DNA from 3 places in the Mesorhizobium sp. LjNodule214 genome. Region 3 is predicted to be linked to each of the others. Evidence: riboswitches for the same ligand, from Rfam matches in the RefSeq annotation. Region 3 holds a riboswitch; each other region holds the start of a gene.
What was found. A riboswitch is a leader RNA that binds a small molecule or an ion and turns the genes downstream of it on or off. The one in region 3 is predicted to bind S-adenosylmethionine.
Positions count from the first base shown of each region.

Region 1: linked by a shared signal. The riboswitch ahead of ACSQ3Z_RS07985 (O-succinylhomoserine sulfhydrylase) and the one ahead of metX (homoserine O-acetyltransferase MetX) in region 3 are both predicted to bind S-adenosylmethionine.
Region 2: linked by a shared signal. The riboswitch ahead of ACSQ3Z_RS15130 (hypothetical protein) and the one ahead of metX (homoserine O-acetyltransferase MetX) in region 3 are both predicted to bind S-adenosylmethionine.

Region 1 covers NZ_CAXUPE020000001.1:1,661,630-1,665,903, reverse strand. The annotation lists gene araD1 (AraD1 family protein) at 1-360, shown strand, start outside; gene ACSQ3Z_RS07995 (ABC transporter substrate-binding protein) at 422-1,195, opposite strand; gene ACSQ3Z_RS07990 (2'-deoxycytidine 5'-triphosphate deaminase) at 1,292-2,386, opposite strand; SAM riboswitch at 2,530-2,607, shown strand; gene ACSQ3Z_RS07985 (O-succinylhomoserine sulfhydrylase) at 2,664-3,851, shown strand; gene ACSQ3Z_RS07980 (ceramide glucosyltransferase) at 3,891-4,274, opposite strand, start outside.
Region 2 covers NZ_CAXUPE020000002.1:252,634-256,907, forward strand. The annotation lists gene ACSQ3Z_RS15110 (peroxiredoxin-like family protein) at 51-725, shown strand; partial or broken gene ACSQ3Z_RS15115 (sensor histidine kinase) at 626-1,036, shown strand; gene ACSQ3Z_RS15120 (response regulator transcription factor) at 1,039-1,710, shown strand; partial or broken gene ACSQ3Z_RS15125 (response regulator transcription factor) at 1,816-2,152, shown strand; gene ACSQ3Z_RS15130 (hypothetical protein) at 2,463-2,723, opposite strand; SAM-I-IV-variant riboswitch at 2,787-2,885, opposite strand; gene ACSQ3Z_RS15135 (adenylate/guanylate cyclase domain-containing protein) at 3,466-4,274, shown strand, end outside.
Region 3 covers NZ_CAXUPE020000002.1:2,271,918-2,276,191, reverse strand. The annotation lists gene ACSQ3Z_RS24715 (DUF1330 domain-containing protein) at 1-36, shown strand, start outside; gene metW (methionine biosynthesis protein MetW) at 62-676, opposite strand; gene metX (homoserine O-acetyltransferase MetX) at 735-1,904, opposite strand; SAM riboswitch at 1,981-2,058, opposite strand; gene hisC (histidinol-phosphate transaminase) at 2,194-3,303, shown strand; gene ACSQ3Z_RS24695 (prephenate/arogenate dehydrogenase family protein) at 3,310-4,245, shown strand; gene ACSQ3Z_RS24690 (sugar kinase) at 4,249-4,274, opposite strand, start outside.

The sequences.
Region 1 (4,274 bases), on a different contig from region 3:
CTGCGCAACGCCTCGTTCGGGCCGGAGATCCTGATTGGCGATCTGCCCTCCGACGTCAGGGGCTCATCGCGCATTGTTCGCGACGGCAAGCTGCTTTGGGAAAAGCCGTTCCTGTCGGGCGAGGCGAACATGTCGCACACCATCGCCAATCTCGAACACCACCATTTCAAATACTCGGCCTTCCGCCAGCCCGGCGACGTGCATGTGCACATGTTCGGCACGGCGACGCTGTCCTTCGCCGACGGCATCAGGACCGAAGCCGGCGATGTTTTCGAGATCGAAGCCGGTGACTTCGGCCTGCCGCTGCGCAACCCGCTCGAAATCGAAAAGCCGGTGAAGGTGGCGGTGAAGGCGCTGTAAAGCAGGCGATGACAGCGTGATCTCCCCCCTCCTTGTGGGGGAGATTGGCAGTTTCAACCTCTCAATAAATATCGAAGTCGAAATACTTGGCCTGGATCTTCTTGTAGGTGCCGTCGGCGACGATGGCGTCTATGGCCGCGTTGAGCTTGTCGCGCAGTGCGGTGTCGTCAAGGCGCACGGCGATGCCGGCTTCAGTCTCGGTGCCCTTGACGTCGCCGACCATCTTGCAGCAGCCGTCGCTCGCCTTCTTCATCCAGTCGACCAGCACAAACTTGTCCGAGATCACCGCGTCGAGGCGGCCGTTTTGCAGGTCGGTGATCGCCTCTTCCTGGGTCGGGTAGAGTTTGGCCTCGGCGCCGGCCTTGCCGTAGACGTCCTGGGCGAAATCGGCCTGGGTGGTCGATGCCTGGGCACCCACGGTCTTGCCGGCAAGGGCTGCCGGGTCGGTCGAGGTCAGCTCGCTGTCCTTCGGCGCGACCAGCGCAAGCGGCGTCGTATAGTATTTGTTGGTGAAGGCGACCTGCTTCTTGCGCTCCTCGGTGATGCTCATCGACGCGATAATGGCGTCGAATTTCTTGGCCTGCAGGGCGGGAATGATGCCGTCCCAGTCCTGGGTGACGATTTCGCATTCGACCTTCATCTGCGCGCACAACGCATCGGCGATGTCGATGTCGAAGCCGACGACCTTGCCGTCCGGAGTGATGGTGTTGAACGGCGGATAGGCGCCCTCGGTGCCGATCTTCAGTTTCTCCGCTGCCTGCACCGACATCGAACCGGCGCCGAGCGTCAGCATGGCAGCCGCGGCTGCCGACAGGATCCATCTCGAGATTTGCATGGTCTTCCCCTTTATTTCCGTCACCTTGACGGACCGAGGCACAGCCAAGCATGGCGCGCCCGGTCAGGCAAGCACGGTCTGGCGGTGGCGGAAAGATCAGCGCGCGGCGCGGAAATGCTTGGACAGTTTCAGGCCCTGCGCCTGGTAGTTCGAGCCGAGATCGGTGCCGTAAAGCGCCTGCGGCCGTTTCAGCATGTGCTCGTAGACCAGCCGCCCAACGATCTGGCCGTGATCGAGGATGAAGGGCACTTCATGGCTGCGCACTTCGAGCACCGCCCGGCTGCCGGTGCCGCCGGCCGCCGAATGGCCGAAGCCCGGATCGAAGAAGCCGGCATAATGGACGCGGAATTCGCCGACCAGCGGGTCGAAGGGCGTCATCTCGGCGGCGTAGAGCGGCGGCACATGCACCGCCTCGCGGGACACCAGGATGTAGAACTCGTCCGGATCGAGCACCAGTTCGCCGGCGCCGCTCTTGTAGAGCGGCTCCCAGAAATCGACGACATCCTGCGCGGCACGCTTGTCGACATCGATCAGGCCGGTGTGGTGCTTGCCGCGATAGCCTACCAGCCCGTCCTTGTCGCCGTCGAGATCGATGGACAGCGCAATGCCGCCGCCGGAAATGTTAGGCGGCTCGGTGGCCACCAGCATCTCGGCATGGTGCAGGTCGCGCAATTCATCTTCCGACAGCAGCGCGTTGCCAGTACGGAAACGGATCTGCGACAGCCGCGAGCCGGCGCGCACGACGATCGGGAAGGTGCGCGGGCTGACCTCGAGATAGAGTGGACCATGATAGCCGGCGGCGATCTTGTCGAACTCATGGCCGCGATCGGTCATCACGCGGGTGAAGATGTCGAGCCGCCCGGTCGAGCTCTTCGGGTTGGCCGAAGCGGAAATGTCGGCCGGCAAGGCCAGGCTTTCCAGCAGCGGCACGATGTAGACGCAGCCGGTTTCCAGCACAGCGCCCTCGGCGAGGCTGATCTCGTGCAGCTTCAGCCGCTCGAGCTTGTCGACGACCTGGTGGTTGGGACCGGGCAGGAAGGAGGCGCGCACGCGCCAGGCCTTGTCGCCGAGCCTCAGATCGAGGCTGGCCGGCTGGATTTGGTCGGCGTCGAGAGCGCGCGGCGATTTCAGCGCGCCCGACTGGAAAAGCGCGGAAATGTCCTGATCGGGAAGAATGCCTGTCTGCCGCAAAGGCTTGGCTCCGCTTCAAGGCCGGGCTTTTTTTCGCCGCAGGTTCTTGCCGCAAAACCGTCGAACACTTTTGCGGAACCTGCCTGGTACAAACCTCTTAATGAAGCCGGCAATTGACGCAAGCGCGGTGCGGGTCTAAAGGGTCGTTATCCCGTGGTGATTTGGCCGGTCGGCTTGCAGCCACGTTAAACAAGTCGCTAAAGGACCGTTGGCCGCAAGGCCGTATGGACCGGTTGCGACTTTCGCGGCCGGTTTTTTTTGTGTTTGGGACAGAGCAATGACCAAGAAGCGCGACTGGAAACCTCAGACGGCACTCGTGCATGGCGGGACCTTGCGTTCCGGCTTCGGCGAGACCTCCGAGGCGATGTACCTCACCCAGGGCTATGTCTACGAGACGGCACAGGCGGCGGAAGCCCGCTTCAAGGGCGAGGAACCGGGCTTCATCTATTCGCGCTATGCCAATCCCACCGTCGACATGTTCGAAAAGCGCATGTGCGCGCTGGAAGGCGCGGAAGACGCGCGCGCCACGGCCTCCGGCATGGCGGCGGTGACGGCTGCCCTTCTGTGCAGCGCCAGGGCCGGCGACCATATCGTGGCGGCACGCGCGCTGTTCGGCTCCTGCCGCTGGGTGGTCGAGACGCTGGCGCCGAAATACGGCATCGAGGCAACGCTGGTCGACGGCACCGATATCGCCAACTGGGAAAAGGCGGTCAGGCCGAACACCAAACTGTTCTTCCTCGAAAGCCCGACCAATCCGACGCTGGAAGTGGTCGACATCGCCGCCGTCGCTTCGCTGGCCAATTCGATCGGCGCCAGGCTGATCGTCGACAACGTCTTTGCCACGCCCTTGCAGCAGAAGCCCTTGCAGCTTGGCGCCCATATCGTCGTCTATTCGGCGACAAAACATATTGACGGCCAGGGCCGCTGCCTCGGCGGTGTCATCCTGTCGGACAAGAAGTGGATCGACGAGAATTTGCACGACTATTTCCGCCACACCGGCCCCAGCCTGTCGCCGTTCAATGCCTGGACGCTGCTCAAGGGCCTGGAGACGCTGCCGCTGCGCGTGCGCCAGCAGACGGAAAGTGCCGGCAAGATCGCCGACTTCCTTGCCGAGCGCCCAGAAATCGCCCGCGTCATCTATCCGGGCCGCGCCGACCATCCGCAGGCCGATATCGTCAAGAAGCAGATGACGGGCGGCTCGACGCTGATCTGTCTCGACGTCAAGGGCGGCAAGCAGGCGGCCTTCGCCTTCCAGAACGCGCTTGACATCGTGCTGATCTCCAACAATCTCGGCGACGCCAAGAGCCTGATAACCCATCCGGCGACGACGACGCACAAGAACCTCAGCGACGAGGCGCGCGCCGAGCTCGGTATCGGCCCGGGCACGCTCAGGCTTTCGGTCGGACTTGAGGATGCGGACGATCTGCTCGCCGATGTCGAACAGGCGCTGAAATCCGCCAAATAAAGGGTCCAGACTGCGATTGGACAAACGCCTGAGCGTTGCTCAGGCGCCCTCTTCCAGCTCGGTCATAGCCTTGGTGCGGATGGTCATCGCATTGCCGCGCCAGTCGACCGAGCCGCCGAGCCAGCCGCGCGCCCAGATCGCCGGCAGCATCAGGTCACGCACCATCATCGCCGGAATGGTACGTGGCGACAGATACCAGCCCTTGGCCCAAGCCAACGCGCATTCCGGCACATAGGCGAGCGCCAGAACGCAGAGCACGGTGAGCGACAGACTGATGCCGGCGCCGGCCGCTGCGACCAGCGCCAGTGCCAGCGGCACGGCCACGCCGGTCAGGATTTCGGGGGCGAAGAACAACGGGAAGGTGACGCGGCGCAGGCGCGCCCAGCGGGCCTGGCGCGACCATATGTCACCGAGATGGCGCTC
Region 2 (4,274 bases), 2.0 Mb from region 3:
AAGTAGCGCCGCGCTTTCGTTGCTGGATTGACCCGCGAGGAGGATCAAGCATGTCTGACCGCGCCGACGTAGGCCCTCTGCAACTGGGCGAAACGGCGCCCAATTTCGTGCTCGACGCGATTACTCGCGAGGGCAAGATAGCTATCGACGATTTCCGCGGCGAGAAGCCAGTGCTGGTCGGACTGTATCGAGGTCTCCATTGTCCTTTTTGCAGGCGTCATATCGCGACGGTTTCGCTGCTCACACCAGCCCTTAACGCAAAGGGCATCGAAACCCTCACGGTGGTGAACACGCCCATCGAACGGGCACGCCTTTATCTCCGTTATCATCCGATGCCGGCTCTGCTCGCGGCGTCTGATCCTGAGCGGGCTTCACACCGCGCCTTTGGGCTCCCCAATATGCAGATCACCGAGGGCGAGAGCGTATGGCCGCACAAGGTCTCAATGAGCGATGTGAAGGCGATGCGGGTCAACGTGCCGGGCGAAATGCCTGAGCCGATGGATCCGTTTGCCACGCTCGAATATCTGAACAAAAAAGACAATTACGATATCACTGAAGCGGACCAGCAAATGATGGCGACCGGCGTGGGCCAGCTCATGGGTCAGTTCCTGCTCGACCGCAACGGCGTCGTTCGGTGGACGTTCGCGTCGTTGTCAGCGCCGAAAAACCGGGCCATCGACTACCGGTCAGGGCCGACAGGGTTCATCTTCAGCAAGTCATTCTGAACCTGGCAACCAATGCGATGGACGCCATGACTGATGCCTCTACCATCGATCGCAAGCTGACGTTTCACGCCGCGCTGCATGATGACGCGAAGGTAGAGCTGTCGATTTCCGACACTGGGCACGGCATTCCGAAAAACCGCCTCGACAGTGTGTTCGATGCGTTCTACACGACCAAATCCACTGGCACCGGGCTTGGGCTCTCAATCGCCCGCGCCATCGTGGAAACCTACGGCGGAAAGATCTGGGCGGACAATCGTGCCGGTGGCGGCGCCGTATTCCGTTTCGTCCTGCCACTCGCCCAAGCTGCCTGACCATGGAACCGATCATCCACATCATCGATGACGACGCGTCGTTTCGAACGGCGCTCGGTCGGATCGTCGAAGTTTCGGGCTATCGGGCCAACTGCTACGAGTCGGGCGAGGATTTCCTGGCTCGGGTGCCTGAATCCGAAGCCGGATGCATCCTGCTGGATCTGCGTATGCCCGGGCTCAGCGGCCCGGAGCTGCAGGAAAGGCTCGCGCAGGCGGTGCCGCTGCTTCCCATCGTCTTTTTGACGGGCCAAGGCACCATCGCAGCCAGCGTCCAGGCGATGAAGGCAGGCGCCGATGATTTTCTGGAGAAACCCGTCTCGTCGAAAATCTTGCGAGCGGCGATCGAGCGCGCGCTGGTGCAGAACGAGAAGCGGCGCGCCGGACACGATCAGATTCAGGTGCTTCAGGCCAAGGTGTCAAATCTTACGCCCCGCGAAATCCAGGTTTTCGACTTTGTTGTTCGCGGCAAGCGGAACAAGCAGGTTGCGTATGACTTGAACACATCCGAGCGAACGATCAAGGCGCACCGGCACAGCATCATGGAAAAGCTAAGCGTGACCTCGCTGGCCGAGATGGTGTCTATCGCCGAGCGACTAGGGCGCATCGAGCCAACGCCCATAGTCCCAAATCCAACGCCCGATTCTTCACCAAAGGCCAATATCCAGCGACATTAACTCGGCTCACAATCCCGTTCGAAACGCTCATGCCCGTCAGCCCTTCGAGGAACGAATTTGGAAAGCCCGCCATGGACAGTGGCTGTCGTGGAAGATGATCCGAGCATGCGAAGAAGCATCGAACGGTTGCTATACGCACACGGTTACAAAACCATGGGGTAACGATTCGGCAGAAAGATTTCTCGAACGCGATGCTTCCAGCACTATAGCTTGCCTGGTGCTCGACATTCATCTTGGCAATATGTCCGGCATCCAATTGCGCCATTGGCTAACCGATTCAGGCTCTAGCTTACCGGTTATCTTCATCACTGCCGTCGACGACGACACTCTTGAAGCGCAGGCGCTTGCAGCAGGCTGCCTTGCATATCTGCACAAACCATTCGCAGCCAAGCTTTTGCTTTCTGCTATCGCCAAAGCCCTCGCGGGACCATCAGACGCGTAAGTGAGTTTTCTGTTCGATGTCGTCCGGCAAGGCCCGATCTTGGGGCTACTGTCCGCTTCAGAAGCTTGCAGTTGGTGCGCCACAATCCTCCGAAACGAGCGCGGTATTGGGAGGCCGCTTTGGGTCAACTCAGGACATCGGATCCTGGAGATTTAACGTCCGCTATCGTTCTTCCCTGCACCACAAGCGGACCTACTGCTCCCGGCCCGAATCGGACGTTCGTTGACAACCGGTACTGACCTAAGTGGGCATTCGCAGCGGGCTTGGACTTTGCGAAGCTTGATCGGCCTTCCGCGTCAACCCGCAGCAGTCAACCCCGTATCATGGAGTGCAAGATGGCCTGCATGTGCTCTTCCAGGTCGAGCTCGCCTCGTGCCTCAACAGTCAACAGGTACTCGGCCTTGGCTCGGCGGTCGTCCCGGCTGATCGCAGGATAGGAACAGATGTCCAGCAATGCTTCCTGTTCAACTCGGTCTGCCATCTTGCGGTCGTGCCAGCTGCTGCCCGCTCGATGAACTGCTCGATGGAGCGCGGCATAGGCGGTCACATGGGTTGCGATCATCGCCTGCAATTCGCGCGAAGTACCCTCCCCTTCATGAAAATGCCCTCCATCGTTTCGCACGCATCTGGAGGGCTGGCGACCTACTGTTGCCCCGTTCAGGGCCACATCGTCTTCACCACCGTTGCCGGTCAGGCTGGTTGGCGGGGCCGAAGCCCTCTCTGGATGCACAGATCAGTTTAACAAAAACGATTGCACTTCGGCAAGTTTTCTCCTCGTGGTTGAAGTTTGGGGGGTGTGAGATCGAGCAGATTTGAGGCTCCACAAACCACCCCCACCCCGCTACAGGACAAACCCCGGAGGCGGGTGCCGGCGACCGGCCGTCCCGGCGGCGGCGATCTCACCCGCTGGCGTTCTAGTCTAGAGTCAAACTCTACCAACTGGCTGCCGCCGATGGCCGAGGTGAATGGGAAGTTGCCGTTCGGCTCAACAGCCAGAACGGGCACGTTGCGCCAACTACCAAGCCACTACTCGGACGTCGCGTTCTTGGGCCGAGAGCAGTAGGTCCGCTTGTAGCTAGGGAGTGACGATAGCGGACGTTCAACCTCCAAGGTCTGATGTCGTGAGCTGACCCTAAAATAGCCCTCCGGCAGCACCCGCGATCGGACCATAAACCACGCCATGTGAGGAATGGCCAAAGCGACGTGGTAAGTTGATCTGTGCTGGCGCCGGCACTGCACGCTCGCATCCGAGGCAGGACTAGAATACGCTCGCCGCCCGGAGCTTCGACCTATGAAAGAGGCAGGACACAAGTATGGAGCGACGCCTCACCGCAATCCTTGCTGCCGACGTCGTCGGCTACAGCCGCCTCATGGGAGCCGACGAGGTTGGCACGCTCGCACAGCTGAGGAGGCTTCGCGCCGAAGTGATCGAGCCCAAGATCACAGAGTCGCACGGACGCATCGTCGGTTCCGCTGGCGACAGCCTTCTTGTCGAATTCGCCAGCGCAGTCCACGCGGTGCAGTGTGCGGTCGAAGCCCAGGAGGGATTGGCCGCTCACAATGCAAGTTTGCCCGAAGAAAAGCGCATGACTTTCCGCATGGGCGTGAATTTGGGCGACGTGATTGCAGAGGACGATACGATCTACGGTGATGGCGTGAACATCGCCGCGCGGATCGAGAAGCTTGCAGAACCTGGCAGCGTCTGCGTCGCGAGCAACGTCTACGAGCAGGTCAAAGGCAAACTAGACTACGCCTACACCGACCTCGGTAGCCATCAGGTCCACAACATCGTGGCGGCGGTGCGCGCCTATCGGGTCAGTCGAGCAAAACCCACTTCGGCATTCTCGACAAGGGATACGCTGACGCTTCCCGAAAAACCGTCCATCGCGGTCTTGCCATTCGACAACCTAAGTGGCGACCCCGAGCAGGGCTACTTCGCTGATGGCATGGTGGAGGAGATCATCACCGCGCTGTCCCGGACGCGCTGGCTGTTCGTCATCGCGCGCAACTCGAGCTTTACCTACAAGGGCCGGGCAGTGGACATTAGGCAGGTTGGACGCGAGCTTGGTGTGCGCTACGTGCTTGAAGGGAGCGTGCGCAAGGCGGCGAGCAGGGTGCGCAT
Region 3 (4,274 bases):
GAACATCCGCACAGGGCTACCGACGTTCTGGAATAGCGGCATGGCCGGCAGCCAGCCACGATCATCGCTTCAGCAAGAACACCGCCTGCTGGCCGAAGAAATTCCAGAACCACCACGGCATCGAGAGGCCGATCTTCTGGCCGTTGGCGTCGAGAGCGGTCGCCCTTTCCACCGTGGCGCCGAGCTCCTCGACCAGATTGACGAAGTCGCGGATGGTGCAGAAATGGATGTTGGGTGTGTCGTACCAGGAATAGGGCAGGTCCTTGGTCACCGGCATCCGTCCCTTGACAAACAGCGACAGCCGCACCCGCCAGTGGCCGAAATTGGGGAAGGAGACGATGGCGCGGTTGCCGATCCTTAGCAGTTCGTCGAGCACCAGCTTAGGGTTGCGGGTGGCCTGCAGGGTCTGCGACAGGACGACGAAATCAAAACCCTTGTCGGGATAGAATTCGAGGTCCGTGTCGGCGTCGCCCTGGATGACGCTTAGGCCGCGCGCCACGCATTCGTTGACGCCGCGCTGCGACAATTCCAGGCCGCGGCCGTCGACGTGCTTGGTCGCCTGCAGCAGTTCGAGCAGCAGGCCGTCGCCGGAGCCGACGTCCAGCACCCGCGACCGCGGCGGGATGAGACCGGCGACGACTTCAAGGTCGACGCGCTGGGCGCGGTTGACGCTCATGGCTTCGCCTCCTGCCTGGCGCATGGTCCCGGTCCGAAAAGTCTGCTACTTTTCGGGGTCATGCGCTAAGCCCTCTGGCCCGGGCGGCCGAGCCGATGAAGCCGTTGATGGCGGCGAACAGTTCCGGTTCCTCGAGCAGGAAGGCATCGTGGCCGCGGTCGGTGTCGATCTCGACGAAGGAGACGGAGGCGCCGGCGGCGTTCAGCGCATGCACGATCGAGCGGCTCTCTTCGGTCGGGAACAGCCAGTCGCTGGTGAAGGACACCAGGCAGAAGCGGGTCTTGGTGCCGGCAAAGGCATCGGCCAGCCGGCCGCCATGGTCGGCGGCGAGGTCGAAGTAATCCATGGAACGGGTCATGTAGAGATAGGAGTTGGCGTCGAAGCGATCGACGAAGGTCATGCCCTGATGGCGCAGGTAGCTCTCGATCTGGAAGTCGGCGTCGAAGCCGAACGTCAGCGCCTCGCGGTCCTGCAGATTGCGGCCGAACTTGCGGTGAAGTGCCGCTTCCGACAGATAGGTGATGTGGGCGGCCATGCGCGCCACCGCCAGGCCCTTTTCCGGGCGCTTGCCATGCTCGAAATATTTGCCGCCATGCCAGTCCGGGTCGGCCATGACGGCTTGCCGGCCGACCTCATGGAAGGCGATGTTCTGCGAGGAATGGCGGGCGCCGGTGGCGATCGGCAACGCAGAGAAGACGCGCTCCGGATAGGTCGAGGCCCATTCCAGCACCTGCATGCCGCCCATCGAGCCGCCGAGCACGCAGAACAGTTTTTCGATGCCGAAATGGTCGACCAGCATAAGCTGCGCTCGCACCATGTCGCGGATGGTGATGATCGGCAGGTCGAGCCCGTAGGGCTTGCCGGTGGCCGGATTGGTCGAGGCGGGGCCGGTGGACCCGAGACAGCCGCCGATGACGTTGGAACAGATGACGAAGAAACGGTTGGTGTCGATGATCCTGCCGGGGCCGATCAGCGCCTCCCACCAGCCCGGCTTGCCGGTCACCGGATTGGTGCTGGCAACGTGCTGGTCGCCGGTCAGCGCATGGCAGACGAGGATGGCGTTGGAGCGGGCATCGTTCAGCGTGCCATAGGTCTGGTAGGCGATCTGGAACGGCGACAAAAGCGTGCCGGCGTCGAGCTTCAGCGGCTTGTCGGCGCCGAAACGCAACACCGGGCTCGACGGTGCGTCGATCTCGTTGTTGGTTTTTCCAGGGCGCGGAGCGGCCATTGTCTCTCTCTTGCATTACGCATCGTCCGGCCGGCGGCGGACAACAAAAAACCGGCAATGCCCTCGCAAAGCCGGTTACAGGATGCAAACGGCCCTTTAGCGAGTTGTTTAACGTGGCTGCAAGCCGACCGGCCAAATCACCACGGAACTGTCACATTCTTCTAGAACTCGCGCGCCTTGCCGTCAACGGCCGGTCGCTCGCGCCACTGCCGGCTCTCGACATTCCGGGCCACGGCTAGTATTTCCGCTGCGGCTTCCGGCGGAAGAATTCTCGATGGATTTGTTAGACATGAACAAGAGACCGGATCAGGCACGGCCAACGCCCCGCGCGGGCATCATGGATATCGACGCCTATGTGCCCGGCAAGAGCACGGCGCCGGCCGGTGTCGCCAAGGTCTACAAATTGTCGTCGAACGAGAACCCGCTCGGCCCGTCGCCGAAGGCGATCGAGGCCGCGCGCGAGGTCGCGGCAAAACTCGATATCTATCCCGACGGCACCGCCAGGCGGCTGCGCGAGGCGATCGCCGAGGTGCACGGGCTGAATGCGGCAAACATCATCTGTTCCAACGGCTCCGACGAGATATTGGGCCTGCTGGCGCAGACCTATCTGGCGCCTGGCGATGAAGCGATTTTTACCGAACACGCCTTCATGGTCTACAAGATCTACATCCAGTCGGCCGGTGCGACGCCGGTCGCTGTCAAGGAGACCGACGAGCGCGCCGACATCGATGCGATACTGGCCGCCGTGACGCCGCGCACCAAGATCGTGTTTCTCGCCAATCCCAACAATCCGACCGGCACCTATGTGCCGTTCCAGGAGGTGCGCCGCCTGCATGCGAGGCTGCCGAAAAACGTGCTTCTGGTGCTCGATGCGGCTTACGCAGAATATGTCCGCCGCAACGACTATGAAGCCGGCATCGAGTTGGTCGGCGGAACCGAGAACGTGGTCATGACCCGCACCTTCTCCAAGCTCGGCCTTGGCGGGGCGCGGATCGGCTGGATGTATGGTCCGATGCACGTCGTCGACGCGATCAACCGCATTCGCGGCCCCTTCAACGTCAACGCCACGGCGATCGAGGCCGGGATCGCCGCCATCCGCGACCGCGCCCATGTCGAGCGCAGCGTGGTGCACAACGAGACCTGGCTGACCTGGTTGACTGAGGAATTGACAAAGCTGGGCCTCAGGGTAACGCCGAGCGTCGGCAATTTCCTGCTGATCCACTTTCTCGACGACAAGAAGCATTCGGCGGCGGCTGCCGACGACTACCTTACTGCGCGCGGCTTCATTTTGCGGCGCGTTTCCGGTTACGGCTTTCCCAATGCGCTGCGCATGAGCATCGGCACCGAAGAAGCCAATCGCGGCGTCATCGACGCCCTCACGACATTCCTGAAAAGCTAGAACACCATGACATCACCGCTGTTCGAAAAGATCGCGCTGGTCGGCATCGGCCTGATCGGCTCGTCGCTGGCCCGCGTCATCCGCCGCGAGGGCCTCGCTCGCCATGTCGCCATCTCGACGCGCAGCGAAACGACGCTGGGGCGGGCCAGGGAACTTGGGCTGGGGGATTCCTACACCACCGATGCGAAGGAAGCGGTGCGCGATGCCGATCTGATCATCGTTTCGGTGCCGGTCGGCTCCTCCGGCGCGGTCGCGGAAGAAATCGCGCCGGCGCTGAAGAAGGGCGCCATCCTCACCGATGTCGGCTCGACCAAGGCCTCCGTCATCGCGCAGATGCAGCCGCATGTGCCGGAGAGCGTGCATTTCATACCCGGCCATCCGCTGGCCGGCACGGAAAAATCGGGGCCGGATGCCGGCTTCGCCGACCTCTTCGACAATCGCTGGTGCATCTTCACGCCGCTGCCGGGCACCGATCCGGAGGCGCTGGAGCGGCTGTCGGAATTCTGGCGGCGTTGCGGCTCCAACATCGACACAATGGACCCGCAGCATCACGATATGACTTTGGCCATCGTCTCGCATCTGCCTCATATCATCGCCTACAACATCGTCGGCACCGCCGACGATTTGCAGTCGGTGACCAAGTCCGAAGTCATCAAATATTCGGCTTCCGGTTTTCGCGACTTCACCCGTCTCGCCGCTTCCGACCCGACCATGTGGCGCGACGTCTGCCTGCATAACAAGGATGCGATCCTCGAAATGCTGGCGCGATTCTCGGAGGATCTCGCCTCGCTGCAGCGGGCGATCCGCTGGGGCGACGGCGAAAAGCTGTTCGACCTGTTCACCCGCACGCGTGCCGTGCGCCGCTCGATCATTGAGGCCGGCCAGGACATCGACGTGCCGGACTTCGGCCGGCAAGCCGTCGAGCATCCGGCCAAGGGGTAGGTCTCACGCCTCCAAATTTGCCGGCCAGT